DNA from 3 places in the Salinivibrio sp. ML290 genome. Region 3 is predicted to be linked to each of the others. Evidence: predicted binding sites of a transcription regulator. Region 3 holds the regulator's gene; each other region holds the start of a gene.

Region 1 (2,278 bases), on a different contig from region 3:
GATTTCCACTTTCCGCGCTTGAGTATCGGCTTGACCTTGTTCGTCAAACGCCATCACGATCACCGCCGCGCCATAGCGACGGACTAAACGTGCTTGGTGCAGAAAAGCCTCTTCTCCTTCTTTGAGCGAAATAGAATTGACAATGCCTTTTCCTTGAATGCACTTGAGGCCAGCTTCAATCACTTCCCATTTAGAGGAGTCAATCATCACTGGCACACGGGCAATATCCGGCTCGGCCGCGCATAAATTGAGGAATCGCACCATAGCCTTTTCGGCATCCAACATGCCTTCATCCATATTGATATCGATGATTTGGGCGCCGTTTTCCACTTGCTGCAATGCCACTTCCAGCGCCTCGTCGTATTGCTCTTCAACGATTAAACGTTTAAAGCGTGCTGAGCCAGTCACATTGGTGCGCTCACCCACGTTAACGAACAAGCTATCGGCATTAATGGTCAGGGGCTCGAGCCCAGATAAGCGACAGGCCACAGGGTGGTCAGGCAGAGAGCGTGGCGAATGTTTTTTCACCGCGTCGCTAATCGCTTGAATATGTTCAGGCGTGGTGCCACAACAACCACCGACCAAATTGATAAAGCCTGACGCCGCCCACTCATCAATGTGTGTCGCCATCTCTTCGGGAGAAAGGTCATACTCACCAAACGCGTTGGGCAACCCCGCATTAGGGTGGACGGAGACAAAGCCCTCACAAATGTCGCTCAGCTCTTTGACATACTGGCGCAATTCAGCCGGCCCCAGTGCGCAGTTTAAGCCAAACGACAGTGGCTCAACATGGCGCAGCGAGTGATAAAAGGCGGCGGTCGTTTGTCCGGATAAGGTGCGTCCAGACGCATCAGTGATGGTGCCGGAGATCATAATGGGTAAGCGAAACCCACGGGCATCAAAGACCTTTTCAACCGCAAACGCACAGGCTTTGGCATTCAAGGTATCAAAAATGGTCTCCAACATGATGATATCAACCCCACCCTCAATGAGCGCTTCGGTGGACTCGGCATACACGTCGACTAACTGATCAAAGCTGACATTGCGAAACCCAGGGTCATTCACATCTGGTGAGATTGAGCACGTTCGGTTGGTCGGCCCCAACACACCCGCGACAAAACGGGGTTTATCCGGCGTTTTCGCCGTCCACGCATCAGCGACCTCACGCGCAAGCCGGGCTGCCGCTACGTTGATTTCCGCACTCAGCGCCTGCATGTCGTAATCGGCCATCGCAATTTGGGTGGCGTTAAAGGTGTTAGTTTCAATAATGTCCGCGCCCGCGGCCAGGTAATCACTGTGTAGCGAAGCGATCTTATCAGGCTGAGTCAGCACCAAAAGATCATTGTTGCCTTTCACATCACAGTGCCAATCTTTAAAACGTTGGCCACGATAATCGGCCTCATTGAGCCCTAACCCCTGAATCATGGTGCCCATGCCACCATCGATCACTAGAATACGGTCGCGCAGTTGCTGTGTCAGTCGGTCCATACTATTACGCTTATCATCTTCCTCGTTGCAGTCATTTCATCCTACCACAGCGAAAATGGAAATCTAGACGTCTATAAATAACAATTTATTTTGATCTATTTCAATTCAGCTGTTCGTTTTGACAACGATTTCTATTAATATTTTGACACATTTTTTCATTCCCTCGTTGTACTAGGAAGCGGCATGTCAACTTACGCAATCCTCAGCTTTATGGCTGCTGCAGCCATCTTTATCGCTTTTATTAATAGTAAAATCAGTCGAGTACAAACCACCATCGCCATCACCGCCAGCTCGCTCCTACTGTCTTTGTTGATAGTGGTCGCCGGTCAATACCAAGCCATTCCACTCAAAACCATGGCCGAGCAAATACTGACAGATATCCACTTCGATACCTTTTTGCTCAAAGGCGTCCTCGGCTTTTTGCTCTTCGCGGGGGGAATTGGTGTCAAGCTTCCCTCTTTCTCCGACCAAAAGTGGGAGATCACGACCCTGGTGATCGGCGGGCTATTGGTCTCTGTGTTTTTAATCGGCACCGGTATCTGGGGCGTGTTTCAGCTGATCGGTATTCCTTTCGATTATCTCTACTGCCTGCTATTTGGCGCGCTGATCTCGCCGACCGATCCCATTGCTGTTCTCGCCATTGTGAAAAAACTGCAAGCACCGATGCGGATCACGACACAAATAGAGGGAGAATCGCTATTTAACGATGGCGTGGGTATCGTGATCTTTGTGACTCTTTTTACCCTAGCCTTTGGCGACAACAACCCGACGGTGGGCGGTACCATTGCCT
Region 2 (2,278 bases), on a different contig from region 3:
CCGGAACAGGCGCTCGAAGGCAACACGGTCACGGTCTTCCGAGACTTTCAATAATAATGCAGACAACTCTTCCTTCGTCACGTCAGTCATGTTGGCACGCGTGTCCCGTCTGGAAATGGTGGTCTCAGTATACATGGTTTGTGGCGCAGTCATAGTTGAGTCCTATCTGTCGTAGCCGTCCATTTGGCTACCAGTACGTGGGTAGCAGTGATTGGATCACTCGACTTCCTCTTCGAGCAGCTGACTGATAAATTGTTTCGCTTCTTCCGCTGACTCTTGAGCAATAAACCATTGTTTTTGCGCATTAGAAAGCGGCAAAATTTCGAGCCAGCGCTGACAGCTCCAGGTTAAATCTTCGAAATGAGGCGCTTCATATTGTTCTGCGTGTTCAGGGTGAGCGGCAAAGACGTGTTTGAGCCCTGAGGCGATACGCGCTTTGTCGTCGGCTTGCGCCTCACCCAAATGCTCATCATGAGGCCAATCATTGAGTGCGCGCACATCGCCTACCCAAAGTTTGTCCGCTTCTTGGTCCGTCGACATAATTTCTACCCGCTGGCGACCGGCGATCGTGATCCCTAGCAAGCCGTCGGGCAGTGTTTCGAAATCGACGATGTCGACTAAGGTGCCGTACTTGTACAGACGCTTTCCCTGCATCATTGCCAGCACAAATCCTTCTTGATTCGCTGAGCACTCACGGACGAGGCGTAAATAACGAGGTTCAAAAATGCGCAGTTTGGCTCTGCCTCCCGGTAACAAAAACAGGGGCAAAGGAAACAGCTTAGTCATACTCATGCCTCCTTCTATCGATTTAACATGTCCTCCATTACGCATAGGGCAATGGATGCGATCAAGCCGGCCCTTGTATCAAGCTAATCGTATTGACATTAATCATCTATATGGCATTCTGGATGTCTAAATGGCCAATTAGCAAGGTAAAGGGAATGAAGATAAAACAACTCAGCGCAAGTCTCGCGATACTTCTCGCGGCGGTATTCCTCTCAGGGTGTTCCGACCAAACTGAAACCATTAAAATTGGCGCAACGGTCGGTCCCCACGCGCAAGTGGTTGAATCGGTGGCTGAGCAAGCGAAAGAAGAAGGGATTGATGTTGAAGTCGTAGAGTTCTCTGATTACATCTCGCCTAATGCAGGTTTAGCGGATGGTAGTTTGGATTTAAATAGTTATCAGCATCAGCCGTTTCTCGACAATTTCAACCAAAACCACGATAGCGAGTTGGTAGCGATTGGTCGCTCAATCTTAATGCGGATGGGGATTTACTCTGACAAAGTCGACAAGGTCGAGGCGTTAGCGAATGGCGCACAAATTGCGATCCCCAATGATCCCACAAATGCGGGGCGCGCGCTGTTATTGCTGGAAGACGCAGGATTGATTACGTTGGCTGATAATGTTGGCTTTAAAGCCACGCTGCAAGATGTTCAATCCAACCCTAAACAGCTCGAATTTGTGGAAGTAGAAGCGGCACAGCTGCCCCGCAGTTTGCAAGATGTCGATGCCGCGGCGATCACCATGAATTATGTGATGTCATCAGGGCTCGATCCAAGCGAACAGGGCATTTTCTTGGAATCTAAAGATGCGCCTCTCGCCGTTATGGTGGTGGCCGCACGCAAAGACGATCAAGATAACCCGACGTATCAGCGATTACTCGCGTTATTCCAGTCCGACAAAACACGTCAGTTTTTGCAAGATACCTTTAATGGCACCATAGAGCCTGCGTTTTAATTTATTGTCACCCAGTGAAATCGGCCAGTGCAACGCTGGCCGATGGCCAAACGTCACTATTTGTTTACCACTCATACAGTTATTACTGTTACCATAGTGATCTATCGGTGATCCACAATGTGCTAGGATCGCGACGTCTACCTCCCCACATCAATAAAACGCATAGGAAACTGGATGCAATCGGCTAGTCGCCCATTTAATTGGTCGCCCGTATTGCTGGCATGCCTGACCGTCAGCATTGGGCAATTCAGCATGGGCTTAGTATTTCCGTCTTTGCCTTGGATCGCCCGAGATTTCAACCTCAGTATGGACAATGTCCAACTGCTTATCTCTGCCTATCTACTTGGTTTTGGACCATCACAGTTTATCTATGGGCCTATCTCAGATGCGCTTGGCCGTCGCCGCGTGTTGTTAGCCGGTGTGTTGCTTTCACTGATTGGCTTAACCGTGATGGTGAGTTTTAGCGCCAGCTTCACTGGCCTGGTCATTGGCCGCTGCATCCAAGGAATGGGGACCGGCTGCTGTGCCGTGCTCTCGCG
Region 3 (2,278 bases):
GTCACCGCTGCCGGCATGCTTAACGCGCTTGAGCTGCAAGGCAAAGATATCCGCGAGGCGACGGTGGTGTGCATGGGCGCAGGCGCAGCGGCTGTTGCCTGTATGGAGCTATTAATAAAATGTGGCGCTCAGCGGGAAAAAATCTATATGTTGGATCGTAAAGGCGTGATCCATACGCGTCGTGACGATATCAACAAATACAAGCAGCTGTTTGCCAATAACACGGATAAGCGTACCCTCGAAGATGTGATTGAGGGCGCGGATATGTTCGTTGGCGTCTCCGGTCCAGACTTGCTTTCACCCGACGCCTTGAAGCTGATGGCAGATAAACCCGTGGTATTTGCCTGCTCGAACCCAGATCCTGAAATTCATCCGGATGTGGCGCATCAAGTGCGCGATGATCTGATCATGGGAACCGGGCGTTCGGATTACCCGAATCAGGTCAATAACGTGCTCTGCTTCCCGTTTATTTTCCGTGGCGCATTGGATGTACGTGCCAGTGAAATTAACGATGCGATGAAGTTGGCAGCGGTAGAGGCCATTCGCAGCCTAGCCAAAGAGCCTGTCCCACAAACGGTATTAGACGCCGCCGGTTTGTCTTCGCTAAGCTTTGGCCCAGATTACATTATTCCCAAGCCAATGGACGCGCGTTTATTACCTAAGGTTGCCCGCGCGGTAGCGCTGGCCGCCGTGGAAACCGGCGTGGCTCGTATCGAGATGCCAGAAAACTATATGCTCGACAAGGCGTAATGCTTGAGCGTGAGGAAAAGCGCGGTGGAATAGAGCCCGAAAAGGCTGTGCTGAGCACCTATCATTACAGAAAACCCGCCAATCGGCGGGTTTTTTTAGTATTCGCTATCGTCGAACTCGATACCAAGCTCTTCCATGATCCGACGTGCTTCAGCGGGAATGCTGTCGGGTTTATCCTTACGGATATCGTCATCGGTTGGTAGTGGTTGGCCGGTGTAGGCATGAAGAAATGCCTCACACAACAACTCACTGTTGGTCGCATGACGGAGGTTTTGCACCTGACGACGAGTACGCTCGTCGGTAAGAATTTTTAGTACTTTTAATGGGATAGAGACGGTGATCTTCTTTACCTGCTCTTTCTTTTTACCATGTTCGGCATACGGATTAATGTAGTCGCCGTTCCACTGCGCCATGTCTCACCTATCTTGATTATGGAATACCCAGAATGATGCTGCGGAGATTTTAGCTATATTAACCGCCACATGCAAAGGGGTATAGACGTCTAGAAGTGTTGACGTCCCAAAAAGCGCAGGGTAAGGTGGCAGTATGAAACCTGGATCACGCCCACCATGCGCAAACCAGACTAGCAAGGATAGATCATGACTGAGAAAAAAACCGACACTATCGCCGTTCGGACCGGAATTGGGACTGACACCCAGCACCATGCGGTGGTGCCTCCCCTGTACTTATCGACCAATTACCGTTTCCCGGCACTGGGTGATGTGCCTACTTACGACTACGCGCGAGGCGGCAACCCAACGCGTGCGCAGCTCGAACAAGCGCTGACTGACTTAGAAGGGGGCGCAGGTGCGGTGGTGACCAACTGCGGGATGTCGGCGATAAACTTGGTGCTATCTCTGTTGGAGGCTGGCGAGCATATTGTCGCCCCACATGATTGTTATGGCGGCACCTATCGCTTGCTCGAATCGCGTGCCAAACAAGGGATCTGGCAGGTAAGTTTTGTCGATCAATCGGACCATGATGCGTTGGACCAAGCATTGGCTAAACAGCCCAAGCTCGTGCTGGTGGAAACCCCATCCAATCCACTCTTACGCGTGGTCGATATCGCAGAAATATGCCAAAAAGCCCATCAAGTGGGGGCTTGGGTGGTGGTCGACAACACGTTTTTATCGCCAGCTTTGCAAACGCCTTTTGCGCTGGGCGCGGATATGGTGGTGCATTCGACCACCAAATTTATTAATGGCCATTCTGATATTGTCGGTGGCGCGGTGATCGCCGCGACCAGTGAACTTGCCGAGACATTGGCTTGGTGGGGAAATTGCTTAGGGGCGACGGGCAATGCATTTGACAGTTATATGACACTGCGAGGGTTGCGCACATTGGGTGCACGCGTTAAACAACACCAACACAACACTGAAGCGGTACTCAGCTACCTGCAAACGGTGTCGGCAGTGCGGAAAATCTACTACCCCGGGTTGGCCTCTCACCCTGGCCACCAAATTGCTGCGCGCCAGCAAGCGGGGTTTGGTAGCATGCTGAGCTTAGAATTGGATACAGACCAAGCCGG

Evidence for each region. Region 3 encodes MetJ, which represses methionine synthesis genes. Its sites were predicted from a motif close to TTAGACNTNTANANGTCTAA; they were not measured.
Region 1: a site for MetJ is predicted at 1,544-1,563, ahead of metH (methionine synthase). Genes of this name have one in related genera too.
Region 2: a site for MetJ is predicted at 897-916, ahead of BZG23_RS12545 (MetQ/NlpA family ABC transporter substrate-binding protein). Genes of this name have one in related genera too.

The regions. Positions count from the first base shown of each region.
Region 1 covers NZ_MUEY01000002.1:2,491-4,768, reverse strand. The annotation lists gene metH (methionine synthase) at 1-1,488, opposite strand, end outside; gene BZG23_RS02150 (cation:proton antiporter) at 1,672-2,278, shown strand, end outside.
Region 2 covers NZ_MUEY01000014.1:27,544-29,821, reverse strand. The annotation lists gene BZG23_RS12555 (sigma-70 family RNA polymerase sigma factor) at 1-90, opposite strand, end outside; gene BZG23_RS12550 (LON peptidase substrate-binding domain-containing protein) at 217-786, opposite strand; gene BZG23_RS12545 (MetQ/NlpA family ABC transporter substrate-binding protein) at 942-1,739, shown strand; gene BZG23_RS12540 (multidrug effflux MFS transporter) at 1,914-2,278, shown strand, end outside.
Region 3 covers NZ_MUEY01000009.1:51,739-54,016, forward strand. The annotation lists gene BZG23_RS09905 (malic enzyme-like NAD(P)-binding protein) at 1-750, shown strand, start outside; gene metJ (met regulon transcriptional regulator MetJ) at 846-1,163, opposite strand; gene metB (cystathionine gamma-synthase) at 1,350-2,278, shown strand, end outside.